DNA from 2 places in the Allobosea sp. 2RAB26 genome. Region 1 is predicted to be linked to the other one. Evidence: predicted binding sites of a transcription regulator. Region 1 holds the regulator's gene; the other holds the start of a gene.
The links. The regulator LexA, encoded in region 1, represses DNA repair genes until DNA is damaged. The targets are predictions, from matches to a motif close to TGTTCNNNNTGTGTTCNG.
Positions count from the first base shown of each region.

Region 2: AB4118_RS06205 (PA0069 family radical SAM protein) is a predicted target of LexA. The motif match lies at 6,231-6,248, and genes of this name have one in related genera.

Region 1 covers NZ_JBFRGS010000012.1:68,261-77,915, forward strand. Annotated here, with positions in the region: gene trpE (anthranilate synthase component I) at 1-1,468, shown strand, start outside; gene AB4118_RS22275 (hypothetical protein) at 1,468-2,256, shown strand; gene AB4118_RS22280 (patatin-like phospholipase family protein) at 2,220-3,428, opposite strand; gene AB4118_RS22285 (anthranilate synthase component II) at 3,561-4,223, shown strand; gene trpD (anthranilate phosphoribosyltransferase) at 4,237-5,250, shown strand; gene trpC (indole-3-glycerol phosphate synthase TrpC) at 5,258-6,067, shown strand; gene moaC (cyclic pyranopterin monophosphate synthase MoaC) at 6,064-6,552, shown strand; gene AB4118_RS22305 (molybdopterin molybdotransferase MoeA) at 6,549-7,760, shown strand; gene lexA (transcriptional repressor LexA) at 7,842-8,546, shown strand; gene AB4118_RS22315 (ComEC/Rec2 family competence protein) at 8,540-9,655, opposite strand, start outside.
Region 2 covers NZ_JBFRGS010000003.1:97,465-107,119, forward strand. Annotated here, with positions in the region: gene AB4118_RS06175 (DUF721 domain-containing protein) at 99-581, opposite strand; gene AB4118_RS06180 (GNAT family N-acetyltransferase) at 630-1,193, opposite strand; gene AB4118_RS06185 (demethoxyubiquinone hydroxylase family protein) at 1,206-1,802, opposite strand; gene mutY (A/G-specific adenine glycosylase) at 1,883-2,971, shown strand; gene AB4118_RS06195 (site-specific DNA-methyltransferase) at 2,946-4,130, opposite strand; gene rnhB (ribonuclease HII) at 4,321-4,932, opposite strand; gene AB4118_RS06205 (PA0069 family radical SAM protein) at 4,984-6,174, opposite strand; gene AB4118_RS06210 (glycosyltransferase family A protein) at 6,302-6,790, shown strand; gene ypfJ (KPN_02809 family neutral zinc metallopeptidase) at 6,893-7,774, opposite strand; gene cydB (cytochrome d ubiquinol oxidase subunit II) at 7,884-8,888, opposite strand; gene AB4118_RS06225 (cytochrome ubiquinol oxidase subunit I) at 8,902-9,655, opposite strand, start outside.

The DNA.
Region 1 (9,655 bases):
GGGCGTGCCACAGCTTCTGCGGCGCGTCCTGGTCGGTGATTGCGAGACGCCCGTCGCCGCCTTCATGAAGCTGAGGCACGCCACGTCCGGCCCAAGTTTCCTGCTCGAATCTGTCGAGGGCGGCGCCGTACGCGGGCGTTATTCGATGATCGGCATCGAGCCGGACGTGATCTGGCGCTGCCACCATAGCGAGGCTTCGCTTTGCCGGCCGGCATTGGGCGAGGCCTTCGTCGCCGATCCGCGCCCCGCCTTCGAGAGCCTGCGGGCTCTTCTCGCCGAGAGCGCGATCCCTGACGAGGACGGCCTGCCGCCGATGGCGGCCGGCGTCTTCGGCTATCTCGGCTACGACATGGTGCGGCTGATGGAGCGCCTGCCGCAGCCCAAGGATACGGGGACGGGCGTCCCCGACGCGATCCTGACCCGCCCGACCCTGATGGTCGTGTTCGATTCCGTGCGCGACGAGATCCATCTCGTGACGCCTGTCCGCCAGCAACCGGGCGTTGCCGCACGCGTCGCCCATGAGCGGGCGCAGGAGCGGCTCGACCGGGTCACGGATATCCTCGAGGGCCCTCTCCCCCCGGAAGCCGACATCGATATCGCCGCGCTGCCGCAGCCCGACATCGTTTCCAACACGACTGAAGCCGAGTTTCACGCCATGGTGGCGCGGGCGCAGGACTATATCCGCGCCGGCGATATCTTCCAGGTCGTGCTGTCGCAGCGTTTCGAGGCGCCCTTCGCCCTGCCCTCCTTTGCGCTTTACCGGGCGCTGCGGCGCGTCAACCCGGCGCCGTTCCTGTGCTATCTCGACTTCGCTGATTTTCAGATCGTCTGTTCGAGCCCCGAGATCCTGGTACGGTTGCGCGACGATACCGTCACCATCCGGCCGATCGCCGGCACGCGGCGGCGCGGCGCGACGACCGAAGAGGATGCGGCGCTCGCCGAGGAACTGCTGGCCGACCCCAAGGAACGGGCCGAGCATCTGATGCTGCTCGATCTTGGCCGCAACGACGTCGGCCGCGTTGCGCGGATCGGCTCGGTCAAGGTCACCGATTCCTTCTTCATCGAGCGTTACAGCCAGGTCATGCACATCGTTTCCAATGTCGAGGGAGCGATCGACCCTCAGCATGATGCGCTGGCCGCACTCGCCGCGGGCTTCCCGGCCGGCACCGTCTCCGGAGCGCCGAAGGTGCGTGCCATGGAGATCATCGATGAGATGGAACATGACGCGCGCGGCGCCTATGGCGGCTGCATCGGCTATTTCGGTGCCAATGGCGAAATGGACACCTGCATCGTGCTGCGCACCGCCGTGGTGAAGGACGGCCGCATGCATGTCCAGGCCGGCGCCGGCATCGTCTATGATTCGAACCCGGCCTCCGAACAGCTCGAATGCATCAACAAGGCCAAGGCCCTGTTCAAGGCAGCGGAGGAAGCAATCCGGTTCGCGGCGCGCGCTAGCCGGGGACAATAGTGGCCTCGCCGGAGCCCCGGGATGACGAAGCCGTTACGGTCGTCGAAATCCTGCGGGTCTTCAGTGATGCGAGCACACGCCCCTGCCTGGTTCGGACGACCCACGGCAGGCTGCATGTCCTGAAGCTCGCCGGCGCCGGGCCAGGGCCTCGTGGCCTGCTGATCGAGCTCCTTGCCCTGCGCTTCGCGAAGCTGCTCGGCGCACCGGTCCCCGATGCCAAGCCACTGCTGCTGCCGCACGGCTTCCCATGGATGGTCGGCACCGACGAATTCGACGAGATGATCCAGCGCAGCTTTGGCTGGAATCTCGGCGTTGCTTTCATCCCGAACACCGCGCCGGTCGCAGCCGAGGACCTTGGCCCCGACGATGCGGCGAGTCTCCTGGCGATCGCGGAGGCGGATTGCTTCCTGCACAATGTCGACCGGCCGCGCTCGAATCCGAATCTCCTGCGCGGGGCCGGCGGTACGCTGCACGCGATCGATTTCGACGCCTGTCTCTATTTCGACAGGGCACTGGCCGACCGCCTGCCCGCCAGCTTCGCACTTCGACGCACACATCTCCTGGCAGGCATGATGACGGCGAGCGAGGGCAAGGCACTCGATCCCGACCTGGCGGTTTCCTGGCTCGCAGAAGCACCGTCGGCCTGGATCGACGCCGCGGGACGCGAGGTCCCAGTCATCGCCAACGCGCTTGCGACCTATATCCGGCACTGGAACGCCCTATGCACCGGCGGGGCGCAAGAGGCTGGCGATCAGCGCGAGGCCAGCGTCGGCGAGAGCGGCGGTTGAGTCTCCCAGGCCTTGCCGCTGCGACCTTCCTCATAGCCGCGCCGGAACAGGGCTTTCATGTACTCCGTGTCGAATTCGGAGCGCTGATTGCCTTGAAAGCTCTTGGGAATGGCGGTGAAAGAGAAGCGCGCGTGCATTCGCTTCGCCATCTCCGAGATCGCTGCGATATTGGCGAGCGCCTGGTATTTCACCAGCGTCGAGATCGAGCGTGTGGCCAACCCCGCCACCGTCTGGGTGCTGGCCTTGTATTCCGGCTCCAGCTTGCCGTTGCGAATGACATAGAGCGAGAGACTGCGTTCCTGACCGAGATTGCGCCGGGCAGCCCCGTTGAGATCGAGCCCCGGTGGGGCAAAGAAGATCTGCGAGGTGACACCGCCGTCGACGTGAAGCTCGTCGAAGACCTTGCCGTTGCTCTCGACATTGAGGCGCACGGCCGGAAAGACCGCCGGTATGGCTGCCGAAGCAAGCAGAATATCGACAAAGAGCTTCTGCCGGTCGGGCCGCTGACTCGCGGCAATGCTGCCCACGTCCCAGATCACTGGCCGCTGAGCATCGAGATTGGTGGTCTGGACCAATAAACGGCGGCCCTTGCGGTGCTCGGCAGCGATTTCATCGAGCAATTGCTCGGTCGCATAGCGTTCGACCAGGTGGCGCAGTGGCGTCGTGTCGTAGAGGGACTCGCCAAACAGTCCGAGGACTCCCTTGCTGCGAAAGAGCTCGTTATCGCCGTAGCGCGTATAGATCTCCTCCAGGGCGCCGTCATAGTGCGAGCCGAGGAACGCAAAGGGCGCAGCGAGCGAGCCAGTACTGACCCCGGTGACGACCTCGAATTGAGGCCTGTCGCCGCGCGCGCTCCAGCCCTTCAGGAAACCCGCGCCATAGGCCCCCTCTCCGCTCCCACCTGAAATCGCAAGAAATGTTGCGGCCGCCTGGCATTTGCCACAGCCCGAAGCGGCGATCTGCCGGTATTGGATATCGACATATTTGCTTGTGGTGGGGACGACCGCATCCCCCCAGAAGCGGATCGTGCCGAATCCGACGACCTCGGCTGTCGACAGGCCTTCCGCGGGCAGAGCTTGCGGTCGTTCCCCGGAATTGCATGCAGCCAGGCCGAGCAGCGCGGAGGCCAGCAGCACGTGCCTGATCGCCTTGGCCCGACGCAACATCGCCATGCCCCACACCCGAACGCCCCCGCAAGATTGCGCGGTCTCTTCACCGTCATCTTGTCGCCAGCGGAGCTGCGAGCGCAATCGCGATGGAGCCACGATCCGACAATAACTTGACCACTTGCCCCCCGAACGGGCATGACCACCTTGCCATCATCGCGACCGGAGATCTCGTTAGCGGCAATGCGTATCCTGCTGATCGACAATTACGACAGCTTCACCTGGAACCTTGTCCACCTGATCGGCGGGCTTGGGGCGGAGGTCGAGGTTCGCCGCAACGATGCCCTTGCCGTCGAAGAGGCGTTGGGCGGAGGGCATGACGCGATCGTATTGTCGCCAGGCCCCTGCACCCCCAACGAGGCCGGCATCTGCCTTGACCTCGTACGCCAGGGGGCCGACAGGAAGCCGATCTTTGGCGTTTGCCTCGGCCTGCAGACCATCGGTCAGGCCTTCGGTGGCGAGATCGTGCGCGCGCCGCTGCCGATGCACGGCAAGATCTCGACCATTGGCCATCACGCCCGCGGCCTCTTTCACGGCATCAACGGGCCGATCCAGGCGACGCGCTATCACTCGCTCATCGTGGCACGAGAAAGCTGCCCGACCGAGCTCGAGATCGAAGCCGCGACGGAAGACGGGCAAATCATGGCGCTCTCGCACCGCTCCCTGCCGGTGCATGGCGTACAGTTTCACCCCGAGAGCATCGCCTCCGAACAGGGTGCGACGATCCTGCGCAATTTCCTCGGCCTGGCGGAACGATGGTCGCAGACACAGGACCGTGCCGCCCTTACCGAAACAGCCTGACGTCGAAGAACCCATGGACGATTTCAAACCCTTCATCGCCAAGGTGGCGACCGGCGCCTCACTCTCCCGCGAGGAGGCGCGCGATGCCTTTGACACCATCCTGTCCGGCGAGGTCACCAATGCGCAGGCGGCCGCCTTCTTGATGGCGCTGCGCGTCCGTGGCGAGACCGTCGAGGAGATCGCCGGCGCGGTCAGCGCCATGCGCGGCAAGATGCTGCCGGTAAAAGCACCGGCCGGCGCAATCGACATCGTCGGAACCGGCGGCGACGCTTCGGGCTCCTATAACGTCTCGACGCTGGCCGCGATCATCACCGCGTCCTGCGGCGTGCCGGTCGCCAAGCATGGCAATCGCGCCGCCTCTTCACGTTCCGGAGCGGCCGACGTGCTCACCGCGCTCGGCGTCAAGGTGGGGCTCGAGCCCGCGGGCACGGAGCGCTGCATCGCCGAGGCCGGCGTCGGCTTCATGTTCGCGCCGACCCATCACGCCTCGATGCGGCATGTAGCGCCGGTGCGCACAGAACTCGGCACACGCACCATCTTCAACCTGCTCGGGCCGCTCTCCAACCCGGCCGGTGTTAAGAGGCAGCTCGTCGGCGCCTTCTCAGAGACCTGGCTCGAGCCGATGGTGCGCGTGCTGTCTGCTCTGGGCTCCGACCGCATCTGGGCCGTGAACGGCTCTGACGGCCTTGACGAGATCACCACCACCGGCCCGACCCGCGTCGTCGCGCTCGACAAGGGCAAGATCGAGAGTTTCTCGATTAGCCCGGACGATGTCGGCCTGGCCCGTGCAAAGCCCGAGGATCTGCGCGGCGGTGAACCGGCGCAGAATGCCGAGGCGCTCCGCGCGGTTCTCGACGGCAAGAAGACGCCCTTCCGCGATATCGCGGCCTTCAATGCCGCCGCCGCGCTCGTCGTGGCCGGTCAGGCCGGTGATCTGCGCGACGGCCTCGCCCGCGCGACCTCGGCGATCGACAGCGGCAGGGCCAAGGCGACGCTGACCGCACTTATCGCCAGCTCGAACGCGTGAGGACGTCATGAGCGACATCCTCGCCCGCATCGAGGCCTATAAGCGCCAGGAGATCGCCGCTGCCAAGGCCGCGGTTTCCCAGGCTGAGATCGAGCAGCGCGCCCTGGCTGCCGGCCCCGTGCGTGGCTTCACGGCCGCGCTTGCCGCGAAACACGCGGCCGGCAAGCCTGCATTGATCGCCGAGATCAAGAAGGCCAGCCCGTCCAAGGGGCTCATCCGCGCCGATTTCGACCCGCCATCGCTGGCACGCGCCTATGCCGATGGCGGCGCGGCCTGCCTGTCCGTACTGACCGATGCCCCCTCTTTCCAGGGACAGCCGGAATTCCTGCAGCAGGCGCGCACGGCAAGCGGCCTGCCCGCCCTGCGCAAGGATTTCCTCTATGACCCCTATCAGGTCTTCGAGGCTCGCGCCTGGGGCGCCGACTGTATCCTGATCATCATGGCCGGCGTCGATGACGGGACAGCCCGCGCGCTGAACGAGACGGCAAAGTCACTCGGCATCGACGTGCTGGTCGAGGTTCACAACGAAGCTGAGCTCGATCGTGCCCTCGAGCTCGACAGCCCCTTGCTCGGCATCAACAATCGCGACCTTCGCAGCTTTGCCGTCGATCTCGCCGTCACCGAGAGACTTGCACCGCGCGTCCCCGCGGACCGCATCATCGTTGGCGAGAGCGGCATCTTCAGTCATGCCGACATCGCACGGTTGCAGCGCGCCGGCGTCAACACCTTCCTCGTCGGCGAGAGCCTGATGCGGCAGGACGATGTCGCCGCTGCGACCCGTGATCTCCTGACCGGTTCTGCGCGCAGCGCAGCATGAGCAAGCTCAGCCATCTCGACGCCAGCGGCCAGGCCCATATGGTCGATGTTGGCGACAAGAAGGAGACCTCGCGCATCGCTGTCGCCGAGGGCTGTGTCGTCATGCAGCCCGGGACTCTGGCGATCGTGCGCGATGGCGACGCCAAGAAGGGCGACGTGCTTGGCACGGCGCGCCTGGCTGGAATCATGGCCGCCAAGCGCACGCATGAACTGATCCCGCTCTGTCACCCGCTGCTGATCAGCAAGATCAGCGTAGACCTCACCCTGGACGAGACATTGCCCGGGGTGCGCGTGAGCGCTGAGGTCAAGATGAAGGGACAGACCGGAGTCGAGATGGAGGCGTTAACCGCCGTCGGCGTCGCCTGCCTCACAGTTTACGACATGGTCAAGGCGGTCGACCGGGCGATGCGGATCGAAGGCATCAGGCTCGTCCACAAGTCAGGTGGAAAATCCGGCACCTTCGATCTCCCGGAAACTGCGCGATGAGCCTCACGCCCGTCCCCGTCGCCCTGAAGGCGCTGATCGACAGCGTTCCGGCACCGACACCATCAGAAACCCTGCCACTCGCACATTGCGCAGGGCGCGTGCTCGCCGCCGACCTGCAGGCGCTTCGGACCCAGCCCCCCTTTGCCAACTCCGCAATGGACGGATACGCCGTTCGCGCAGACGATATTGCGCCGGCAAATGAATTGCGTGTCATCGGCGAATCGGCTGCCGGTCGTTCCTTCTCAGGGATGGTCCGCTCCAATGAGGCTGTTCGCATCTTCACCGGTGCTCCGATTCCGGAGGGCGCCGATACGATCCTGATTCAGGAGAATGCGGACGGCGTCGGCACTGCGACGATCCGCGTGCGCGAGGGCGCCGAGCGCGGCAAGTTCGTTCGTCAGGCAGGATTGGACTTCTCCGAGGGCGAAGTGTTGCTTCTCGCCGGCAGCCGGCTCGACAGTGCGAGCCTCGGCCTCGCGGCAGCCATGGGCCACCCCATGCTCACTGTGCGTCGCAAGCCACTGGTCGCGATCCTCGCGACCGGCGACGAACTTGTCCAGCCCGGCGAGCCGGTTGGACCCGACCAAATCGTCGCGTCCAACAGTTTTGCGCTCGCCGCGCTGGTCGAGCAGGCCGGCGGCACGGCGCTCGATCTCGGGATTGCCCGCGATGATCATGCCGATCTCGCCGACAAGATTGGCCAGGCACGAAAGGCCGATGCCGATGTGCTGATCACCCTCGGAGGAGCCTCGGTAGGTGAGCACGATCTCGTCCAGGCAGCGTTGATCGGTCAAGGCATGGCGCTCGGCTTCTGGAAGATCGCCATGCGGCCGGGCAAGCCGATGATGATGGGCCGCCTCGGCCGCATGGTCGCGCTCGGCCTGCCCGGAAACCCCGTCTCGTCCATCGTCTGCGGGCATCTCTTCGTCGTACCGCTGCTCAGGACCCTCCTGGGCGTACCGGAACCCGAACGCGATCTGAGTGAGCCTGCAATCGTCGGAAGAAATTTGCCGGCAAATGATGAGCGGCGGGACTATATGAGGTCGGAACTGACGCTCACTCCGGAAGGATGGCTGGCAACGCCCTTCGCCAAGCAGGATTCATCGATGCTGGCCACTCTTGCCCGCGCCGACGCGCTGCTCATTCGCGAATCGTTTGCTGCGCCGGCAAACAAAGGCGACAACTGCCGGATCATCCGCCTACGCTGAGCGCGCTTGCGGAACACAACGCGAACCTGTATGGTGTTCGTGCTTTGTTTCGATTCCATACAAAGAGCGCCGGCGGGAACCATGCTGACACGCAAACAGTTCGAACTGCTTCGTTTCATCCAGGAACGCCTGCGCGAGACAGGGGTGCCCCCCTCCTTCGACGAGATGAAGGACGCGCTCGATCTGCGCTCCAAGTCCGGTATCCATCGCCTGATCATGGCGCTGGAGGAGCGCGGGTTCATTCGCCGCCTTCCCAATCGAGCCCGAGCGCTGGAGATCATAAAGCTGCCCGAAGGGGCCGGCGGCCCTCAGGCGACGCGCGGACGGTTCAGCCCCTCCGTCGTCCAGGGGGGGCTTGGCAAGGTCCGGCCGATCGCACCGCCCCCGGACGAAGATGTGCGCTCCACGGTTGCGATTCCGGTCATGGGGCGGATTGCCGCCGGTACACCGATTTCCGCCATCCAGAGCCGCAGCCATAGCGTGGCACTACCTGCCGACATGCTTGGCCCCGGTGAACATTTTGCCCTCGAGGTTCGCGGCGACTCGATGGTGGAAGCCGGCATTCTCGACGGCGATACGGTGGTGATCAAGCGTCAGGACACGGCCAATACCGGGGATATCGTCGTGGCTCTGATCGATGACGAGGAAGCAACGCTGAAGCGACTGCGCAAGCGCGGCTCCTCGATCGCGCTCGAGGCTGCCAATCCCGCCTATGAGACAAGGGTGCTGGGACCGGACCGAGTCAAGATTCAGGGCCGCCTGGTCAACCTGATGCGGCGCTACTGAAGCGGCTCGTGTTCTTCGACAGCCGCCAGCGGCAAAGCCGGCGTGCTTGCAGGCCGCTCCCGCTTGCGGCTCCAGGGACGATCGACACCATCCTGCTCTGATAGATGGGCACGCCAGCCGCCCTTGTTGCCGACAAGGGCGGTCGCGCCATGGCGCGACAATGCCCTGCGGTCGATCAGTCGTGCTGCGCACGGAGCGTTCCACGGAATCGGCGTGATGACGAGATCGGCGCGCCGACAGTCCTCGACGATGGCCAGGCGATCACGTGCAAAGGCAACGCTTCGTCCATCCTTGCTGCGGACGACACAACCCAACGTGTCGCAGGCCGCGCCTTCCCGCAGGCTGTTGTCGTCAGGCCGGCGATTGTCGCCATCTGCGTTCAGCCATTGCTGCAGCACGAAGCGGCTCGGATGCCCCGCCAGGATCATGCGACCATCGCCCCCGCGGACCAGGATGCCGGAACCATCGCGTTCGATCAGGATGTCGGGCCTGTCGGGCTTCGCTGCCACGAGCAGTCCCGCGATCAGGGGGGCGACGGCCAGGAAGCGCAGCGGTGTCGTCCAGAGCGTGATCCAGAGGAGCGCGGCGGCAAAGCATGCGAGCGCCGCGGCCCCGAATGCAGGAATGATCACTGCGGAGTGGTCGAATCCCGCAACCCAGCGCGCGGATTGCAGCACATAATCCGAAGCGACTCCCATGAGCGCCCAAGCCAGCCAATCCAGGCCGAAAGGATAGGCGAGCACGCCGAAGACAGCGGCAGGCATGACGATCAGGGAAACGAAGGGCAAGGCGAGCGCATTGCCGAGCAGACCGAAGGGGTTGAAGGTCTGGAAGTGATAGGCACCGAACGGTGCGGTTGCGACCGTCGCCAGCACGGTCGTGACCGTGAGCCCGACCACCGCGATCCAGATCGGCCGTAGCGGCCAAGGCAGGTTCGCCGGCGCCTCGGACTGGCCGCGATCCTCCCAGCGCTCGGCAAAGGCGATCAGCGCCGCGACAGCGCCAAAGGACATCTGGAAGCTTGGACCAAGCAGCGCGTCGGGCTCGCGCAGCAGAACGATCATCGCAGCGAGAGCCAGATTGCGCATGCTGAGCGCCGGGCGATCGAC
Region 2 (9,655 bases), on a different contig from region 1:
ATATCCTAAGGGGCCAAATCGGTGTCGGGACCATAGTGGCCAACACGAATGTGGCAAGATCGGTTCGCGGGGAATGACGGCTTCCTCACGAAGCCGTGTCATCTCGTGGTGGCGGATTTCTGAGCGACGCCCAGGCCGAGCCGTTCCAGCGCGGCCCGGAGCCCCGGGTCTTCGATATGGGCGACCTGCTGGGCGATCCGCCCGACGAGGGCCGGGTCGGGCGGCGGAGGAACCGGTTTCTGCTGCGGGGCCTCGACCGGGCCCTGTTTCAGCACGAGCTTGCCGACGGCCCGCCAGCCGAGATGGGTGTTGACCCGCTCCAGGACCACGGGCCCGAGTTGTTGCATGTCGAGCGCGAAGGCGCCCTCGACGCGCACGACGAGCGTCGCCGGTTCCGATGTCTCGCCGGGCGCCGGGCGTCGGCGCGGCCAATCGATCTTGAGCGGCCGCGATCGTGCTGCCAGCCGCTCGCCGACAATCTCCGGCCAGAGCGAGACGATGGCGCGCCCGGCAAAACCCTGGGCGGCGAGCGCCGGCGCAAGGCAGTCATCGATCAGGTCGGCGAGGGGTTTGGCAGCCATGCTCTATTCTGGGGCCGGCGCATCGGCGCGACAAGGGCCGAAGCTCTATCAGCTGTTGCGGTGACGTCGCCACTCCTCGGCGCTGATCTCCCAGATTTCCGAAAGATGCCGGCCGCCGACATAATCGCGCATCTCGGTCCGGATGACGCGCATGCCGCCGCTCTCGGAGATGCGGCGGGACGCGGTGTTGTCGGCGGCCTTCGGCACGCGCAGCACCGAACGCCCGAGGACATCGAACCAGAAATCGGTGACGGCGGCGGCCGCTTCGCTCATCAGCCCTTGTCGCTGCCAGGGCAGACCGAGCCAGAAGCCGCGGTTCTCGTCCTCGCCCTCCCTGAGCGAGATCAGGCCGACGAGTTGGCCGAGCTCGCTCTTCAGCCGCAGGCTCCAGTGCCATTCCGTGCCCTGTGCCATCGCTGGCAAGGCGACCTCATGCAGATAGGCGAGCGCGCCGTCGGGCGGGTAGGGCCAAGGCACCCGCCTGGTGAGATAGCGCACGATCTCCCAGCGCGGAAACAGCGCCTGGATCGCTGGTGCGTCATCGAGCGTCAGCGGCTTGAGAACCAGGCGGCGCGTTTCGAGGGCGGGGATGGCTTGCGTTGCTGTCGACATGGTCGTTCGCCGTTACGAGCGCGCTTGCCGCAGCGCGCGTGTCATGCGGGTGGAATCCCCCCAAGTCGATAGCCAGATCAGAATTTCGGTCACCATCGCAATGGCGGATTGCAGCATGGTCTGCAGCGAGTGTCTTGCTTCGCTGCCGAGCTGCATTTCGGCATGATGAAGATGCGCCAGCTCTTCCTCGCGGATGCTGTTGATGACGGCGTGGAGATCGGCGTCTCGGCCCTGTAGGAAATGCATTTGTTCATCGAGATGACGGTGTACGGTCTCTTCCACCGCTGCGGTGCAAACACAAATCGCGCGTCGCCCCATCAATGCCGTCATCAAGCCGAGCAGCGAGCCGCCGAGACTCCACAGCTTCATGATCCGGCAGGGACGTGAACCGCGTGCCGGCATGGCCGCATAGAACCTGGCGCAATGGTCGATTTCGTCGGTGAGCATCTGCTGCAAAGCCGGGACGATGTCGGGCGTGAGCCGCTTCGCCACTGCGATCTGCGCGGAGTAGATGCGGATCGCGCCGTATTCCCCGGCATGGTTCACGCGCACGATCCGCTTGATCGTGAGAGCGTCGCGGGGTGAAGGGCTCTCCGGCGATATGGACATGTGATCGCGGGAGCTCAATGACGTTAGCATCTTGGACGTTAGCATCTTGCGGTTGGGGGGCGGCACGCTAAACCGGGGCCATGAACCTCGCAACGCGACCGCCCGTGCCAGAGGCTGCCGATCTCCTGGACTGGTACGATCGCCACCGCCGTGTCCTGCCTTGGCGTGCCTTGCCCGGCGAGAGGGCCGAACCCTATCGCGTCTGGGTCTCGGAGATCATGCTGCAGCAGACCACGATCGCGGCAGTGAAGCCCTATTTCGAACGGTTCATGGCACGGTTCCCGACGGTTGGAGCCCTTGCCGACGCGCCGAGCGAGGATGTCATGCAGGCCTGGGCCGGCCTCGGCTATTACTCGCGGGCTCGCAATCTGCATGCCTGCGCCAAGGCGGTCTCGGCGCTGCACGCGGGTCGCTTTCCCGATACCGAGGAAGGCCTGCGCGAACTGCCGGGCATCGGAACTTATACGGCAGGCGCTGTCGCAGCCATTGCCTTCAACCGGCCAGCGGTTGCGGTTGACGGCAATGTTGAGCGCGTCATGACCCGTCTCTTTGCAATCGAGGATGCTTTGCCGGGGGCCAAGCCCTTGATCAAGGAGCGCACCCTGGCCCTGTTGCCGTCGGAACGACCGGGCGATTACGCGCAGGCACTGATGGATCTCGGCGCCACGATCTGCACGCCGCGCTCGCCAGCCTGCGGCATTTGTCCGTGGCAGGCGCCGTGCGTCTCACGGGCGGCGGGGACACAGGAGACCTTTCCGCGGAAGGCGGCGAAGAAGACCGGGGCAACCCGCTACGGGGCTGCCTTCGTGCTGCTACGCGAGGATGGCGCGGTTCTGCTGCGGACGCGCCCGGCCAAGGGGCTGCTTGGAGGCATGGCGGAGGTGCCGACCGGCCAATGGAGCCCGGATTACCGCCTAGCTGACGCTTTGCAGGATGCTCCGCTTCCGGCGCAGTGGCGCAGGCTGGCAACGCCCATTCGCCATGTCTTCACCCATTTTCCGCTCGAGCTCACGGTCCTTGTCGCGCGTGCCCCGCGGGCGACGCCGGCGCCGCAAGGTTCCCGCTTCACTCCGTTGGCGCGGCTCCGTGACGAGCCGTTCCCGGCGGTCTTCCTGAAAGCGCTCGAGGCAGGGCTCGAGGCGCTCAGGCCGCTGCCATCTGCGCCCTGATCTCGCCGCGCAGTGAATCGAGCAGCGTCAGCCCTTCCGGGCGCTCGACATGCCAGAAGGTCCAGCCATTGCAGGCGGGTAACCCCTGGGCCAGCGCTCCGACCTTGTGGATCGAGCCGACAGCCGGGCCAAGCAACAGCGTGCCATCGGCCCGGATCGTCGCCTTGTGGCGGCGTTTCTCGTCGACGACACTCTCACCGGCCTTGACCAGCCCGGCCTCGACCAGGCTGAGGAAGGGCACGCGCGGTTCGCTGCGCTTCGAAGGCGCGGTGGAGAACGATTCGGGCGGCAATGGCTGGACAGCGGCGATGCGCTTGCGCGCCGCCTCGGCATAGACCGGGTCGCGTTCAAGGCCGATGAACCGCCGACCGAGAGCTTTCGCGACGGCACCCGTGGTGCCGGTGCCGAAGAACGGATCGAGGATCACGTCGCCGGGGTTGCTGGCCGAAAGCATGACGCGGGCCAGCAGGGCCTCCGGCTTTTGAGTCGGATGCACCTTGGCGCCGGACGCGTCCTTCAGACGTTCCTCGCCGGTGCAGAGCGGCAGATACCAGTCCGAGCGCATCTGCAGGTCGTCATTGCCGCCCTTCAACGCCTCGTAATGGAAGGTGTATTTCGAGCTTTCGCCGCGCGCCGCCCAGATCAGTGTTTCATGCGCGTTGGTGAAGCGCCGGCCGCGGAAGTTCGGCATCGGGTTGGCCTTGCGCCAGACGATGTCGTTCAGCATCCAGAAGCCGAGATCCTGCAGGATCGCGCCGACGCGGAAGATGTTGTGATAGGAGCCGATCACCCACATTGCGCCGTCCGGCTTCAGCACCCGCCGGCAGGCGGTCAGCCAGGCTCGCGTGAAGGCGTCATACTCGGCGAAGGAGGCGAACTTGTCCCAGTCGTCGTCGACGGCATCGACGAGGCTGTCGTCAGGCCTGCGGAGATCGCCGCCAAGCTGAAGATTGTAGGGTGGATCCGCGAAGACGAGGTCGACGCTTGCCGGAGGCAGGCGGTCGAGCGCGGCGATGCAGTCGCCGACGACGACCTGATCGAGCGGAAGATCAAATGAAAGGCTCGAAGCCTTCATCCGAGACTGCAGCGCAGGCCGTCCGGTACGCGAAACCTGAATCCGGACGGCGGCGCTGGCAGTCCCGGTACGCGAGGTACCCATGACGCCGAACCATTTACGCAACTTCAACAGTCGCGATCTTGGGGGAGTCAGGGTAAAAGCCGGGTTTCCGGGTTGAAAAAAATGCGTCTCGTTTTGGGGCTGCAGTTTTTGCCTAGTGCATTGGCAAACCAGCTGAATCCGGATCGGGTGTTAAGAAACGGCTAACGTGTCGCGGGCATCGCACAACCGCTCAGCGCCGCCAGACGCCCTTGATCGGCGCGAAGGAAAAACGGTGCTCCGGGCACGGGCCGTGGGTCTGTATCGCGGCGCGATGCGCGGCCGTGCCATATCCGGCATGCCCGGCAAAACCATAGGCCGGATAATGCGTCGCCAGGCGCGCCATCATCCGGTCGCGGGTCACCTTTGCGATGATCGATGCGGCCGCAATCGAGGCCACGCTGCCGTCGCCCTTGATGATCGCATCGCAGGGGCAGGGCAGAGTGGGAGGGTCGTTGCCATCGACCAGCACATGCCGCGGCTGGACAGGCAGACCGGCAACCGCGCGCTTCATGGCGAGCAGCGTCGCCTGCCTGATGTTGAGCGCGTCGATCTCCTGCGCTGTGACGCTGCCGATCCCGATACCGAGCGCGGCTTTGGCGATCTCCCCGAACAGCGCTTCGCGCCTTGCGGCGCTGAGTTCCTTCGAATCGGCGAGGCCAGCCGGAATCAGGTCGGGGTCGAGAATGACGGCAGCCGCGACCACCGGCCCGGCCAGCGGCCCGCGTCCGACCTCGTCGACGCCGGCCAACGGCCAGAATCCTTGCTCAATTGCGTGCGTCTCGCGGCTGAAATCGGCGGCCATGCCCGGTCCAGGAAAGAAATCGTTGCCGGGCTTATGCCGGAAGGCCGTCGTCTAGAACAGGCTGAGCTGTGCCTTTTCCTTTTCCGGCTTCAGGAAGAGGTCGCTGCGCAACCGCAATCGCGTCGCGTTGAAGCCGAGCCGTTCGGCCGCCATTTCGAAGCGCCGCCCGATCATCCAGGCATAGGGACCGGAACCGACCTGACGCTGGCCCCAGGCCGAGTCGTAATCCTTGCCGCCGCGTGTCGAGCGGATCAGCGAAACGACATGGCGCAGCTTGTCTGGATGGTGGGTCAGCAGCCAGTCCTGGACGAGATCCTTCACCTCCAGCGGCAGCCGCAGCAGCACGTAACCGGCCTCGCGCGCCCCGGCGGCCTTGGCGGCGTCGAGGATGCGCTCGATTTCCTGCTCGTTGATCGCGGGGATGATCGGCGCGACCAGCACGGTCACCGGAATGCCGGCATCCGACAACCGCTTGATCGTCTCCAGCCGCTTCGCCGGCGCGGCGGCGCGCGGCTCCATACCGCGCGCGATCTTGGGATCGAGCGTCGTCACCGAGATCGCGACCTTGGCGAGGCCCTGCGCTGCCATCGGCGCCAGGATGTCGATGTCGCGCTGCACCAGTGCCGATTTCGTGACGATGCCGACCGGGTGGCGGAAGCGCGCCAGCACCTCCAGGATCGAGCGCATGATCCGCAGCTTCTTCTCGATCGGCTGATAGGCGTCGGTATTGGTGCCGATCGCAATGGTGCGCGGCTGGTAGGACGGTGCCGATAATTCCTTCTCGAGCAGCAGCGCGGCGTCGGGCTTGGCTGTCAGCTTGCTCTCGAAATCGAGCCCGGGCGAAAGCCCGAGATAGGCATGGCTCGGCCGCGCGAAACAGTAGACGCAGCCATGTTCGCAGCCGCGATAGGGGTTGATCGAGCGATCGAACGAAATATCCGGCGAATCATTCCGCGTGATGATCGTGCGCGCTTTCTCGATCGCGACTTCCGTCTTGAAGGCTGGTAATTCGCCGAGAGAGCCCCAGCCATCATCTTCGGCGACGCGCTGCTCGGTCTCGAAGCGTCCGCCTGGATTGATCGTTGCCCCGCGCCCGCGCCGTCGTTCCGGATCGATGCGGTGGCCGGCATAGGCGAGGGGCTCGGCCGGAGCGACACGCGCGGATGCCGACAGGGTTTCGCCGTCATGCCGCCTGAGCGGCTGGGCTGCGATCGGTCGCGAACTGGGTCTGGCTTGCTGCATGGCGCTGAGCCGTTCCTGAGAGGGCCGTAAGAATCGGCGTTTCCGTGACCATTAATGTGAACATATAGGGAACAAAATGCAAGTGGCGGGATTGCGGCATGTTGCGCTGCGCCATAATCAATGGGCCATGCTTACAGCCGTCATCAGGGCCGACGGACCGGCCAGAGCACTCGCTGCGACTTTTTCCGTGCTGATCCCGGCCGTTGCCGAAGGTTTCCTCGGCCATGCCGTGGTCGTCGATGCGGATGGTGAGGGGGAGGTGGAACGCCTCGCCGATGCGACGGGTGCGACCTATGTCAGGGCGGCCGTGCCTGAAAGCTGGCATGCCGGTGCCGCACAGGCGCGCGGCGATTGGCTGCTTCTGTTGAGCGCCGGGGACATCCTGCAGCCAAACTGGATTCAGGCGACCGAGCGCCATCTGCTGCTGGCGCCCGACAGGCCGGCCTTGTTGCCGCTGAGCGGGGTTGCTGCGGGGCTCAAGGAGCGCGCCGCGCTGTCATTCGGCCCGCGTCGGCTGCGGGCCGGCCTTGTGGTGCCGAAGGGACTGGTTCTGGCCGGGCGGCTGAATGCCGCGCCGCGGCGTCTCTCGGTGCGCCGGGAGCGTGCCGTATCCTGAGACGCAAGGCATCGGCCCGAAAGGTGGATCGCGGTATTCGGGGAAAGCCGACGCAACCCCAGGAGGTGAGATCGGACCGGATACGGGATCGGGTCCGATGATCTAAAGCTGGTTCGTCCGGAAGGTATCGCAGCTTTGCAGCGAGCCGGACTTGAAGCCGGTCGTGAACCAGCGTGTGCGTTGCGCCGACGAGCCGTGGGTGAAGGAATCGGGCACGGCCACGCCTTGCGAGGCTTGCTGCAGCCGGTCATCGCCGATGGCCGCCGCCGTCCGCATCGCCTCGTCGACATCGCCCTGGTCGATTCGGCCCATCGCCTGGACATTATGCGCCCAGACGCCGGCGAAGCAGTCCGCCTGCAGCTCGACCCGCACTGACAGCGCATTCGATTCGCGCTCCGAGATGCGCTGTCGCAGCTGGTTCACCTTGGGCAGGATACCGAGCAGGTTCTGGATGTGATGGCCGACCTCGTGGCCGATCACATAGGCATAGGCGAAGTCACCACCACCGCCGAGCTTGCGCTGCATCTCCTGGAAGAAGGAGAGGTCGAGATAGACCTTCTTGTCTTCGGGGCAATAGAACGGCCCCATCGCTGCCTGTGCCGTGCCGCACCCCGAGCGATCTATGCGCGAGAACAGCACGAGCTTCGGCGGTTCGTAGCGGCGGTTCGCCTGCTGCGGCAGGATCTTGGTCCAGATATCTTCGTTCTGCGCCAGCACCGCCGAAACGAAGCGGCCCATTTCATCCTGCGGCGGGCCTGAGGCCGGGCGGCTCTCCTGGGTCGGAGCACTGCGCCCGACCCCGAGCATTTCGGCGCCACCGATCAGGATGCGCGGATCGATCCCGAGCGCCCAGCCGACAAGGCCGAGCACGACCATGGTTCCGATGCCGACACCGCCGCGCCCGCCGGGAAGCCCCGCGAAGCCGCCGCCGCCATTGCGCCTGTCCTCGAGATTCTCGGACTGGCGATAATCTTCCCAACGCATGGCGGAGTCCCCGTCTAGTCCCGAGCAATCTCGTGGAGAGAGGCCCGGAACTCAAGCTATTCGTCAACCGGCTCGCGCGCGGGTGGTTCCCCAGGTTCTTCCTGCTACCTCAGTGATAGCCGCTGTCGGCCCTCACCTTGCCGCGGAAGGTCCAGTAGACGAAGGCCGTGTAGAACAGGATCATCGGCAGCAGGAAGCAGACGCCGATCAGGACGAAGATATGGGAGGACGGCGCTGCGGCCACATCCCAGATCGTCAGGCTCGGGGGCACCAGATAGGGATAGTTCGAGATCGCGAGTCCCAGGAAGCAGAGCAGGAAGATCGCGATGGTGAAGGCAAAGGGCGTGAATTCGTGCTGCCCGTGCAGCCGCTTCCAGACCATATAGCCGCAGAACGCCGTCAGGACCGGGAATGGCCAGAGCAGCAGCAGGTTGGACGGCGTGAACCAGCGCGCGGCGATGCGCGGATGTGCGTAGGGCGTCCACAGCGAGACGATCACCGCGAAAGCCATCAGACCGAGCAGCAGCCATTTCGCCTGGTGCCGTGCCCTGTCCGCGACGGCACCTTCCGTCTTGAAAACGAGCCAGGTCGCGCCGAGCAGCGCGTAGCCGACGACGACGCCGACCCCGCACATCACCGAGAACGGCGTCAGCCAGTCGAAGGGGCCGCCGGCAAACTCGCGGTTGCTCACGGTGATGCCCTGGATCAAGCCACCGAGCACGAGGCCCTGAGCGAAGGCCGCAAGGGTCGAGCCGAGCCAGAAGGCAATGTCCCATTTCCTGTGATGCGGCTTGGCGACCCAGCGGAATTCGAAGGCGACCCCGCGGAAGATCAGCGCCAGCAGCATCAGGATGATCGGTGTGTAGAAGGCCGGCATGATGATGGCGTAGGCGGTTGGAAAGGCGACCCAGAGGCCGCCGCCGCCGAGCACGAGCCAGGTTTCGTTACCATCCCAGAAGGGCGCGACCGAGTTCATCATCTGGTCGCGTTCGCCCTCGTCCCTGGTCGTCGGGAAGAGGATCGCGATGCCGAGGTCGAAACCGTCGAGCACGACATAGAGCATCACGGCCGTGCCGATCAGGACGGCCCAGATGACGGGGAGATACCATTCCATCTCAGCTCTCCCCTCAATTCGCCGGCTGGATCTTGTCGTCGCCGGGATGCCCGTCGCCGAACAGCACGGAGGCGTCATCCTGCGTCGCCTTGAGCGTCCGCTTCGAAGGCTGCTCCGGTGGGTCCGTGGCGAGGAGAGCGTCGGGGCCCTTGTCGATCAACCGGTTCATCAGCAGGATCCCGGCCGCAAAGACCACGGAATAGACGCAGACGAAGAGCGCGAGCGAGATTGCGACCTGCATCGCCGTCACCGGCGAGACGGAGTCGACCGAACGCAGCACACCCGTTGCGAGCCAGGGCTGGCGCCCGACCTCGGTCACGAACCAGCCGGCGAGGATGGCGACGAAACCGAGTGGCCAGGTGTATTGCGCCAGCCAGAGCCAACGTCGTGCTTCGAACACCTTGCCACGTGACCAGAGATAGGCACCGAGCCAACCGAAGCCGATCATCAGGAAGCCGATGCCGACCATCAGCCGGAAGGCGAAGAAGGGAATCTTGACGGGCGGCCGGTCCTGCGGCGCGAAATCATTCAGGCCGGGAAAGAGAGCGCTCATGCTGCCATGGGTCACGAGGCTGGCGAGCCCGGGAATCGCGATTTCGTAGCGGTTGATGCCGGCCTTCTCGTCGGGCCAGGCGAAGAGAACCAGAGCGCCGGGCTTCGACGAATCCCAATGCGCTTCGATCGCTGCGAGCTTCGCCGGCTGGTATTTCGCCGTGTCCTCGCCGTGCTGGTGGCCGATGACGGCCTGGATCGGAGCCGTCAGGGCG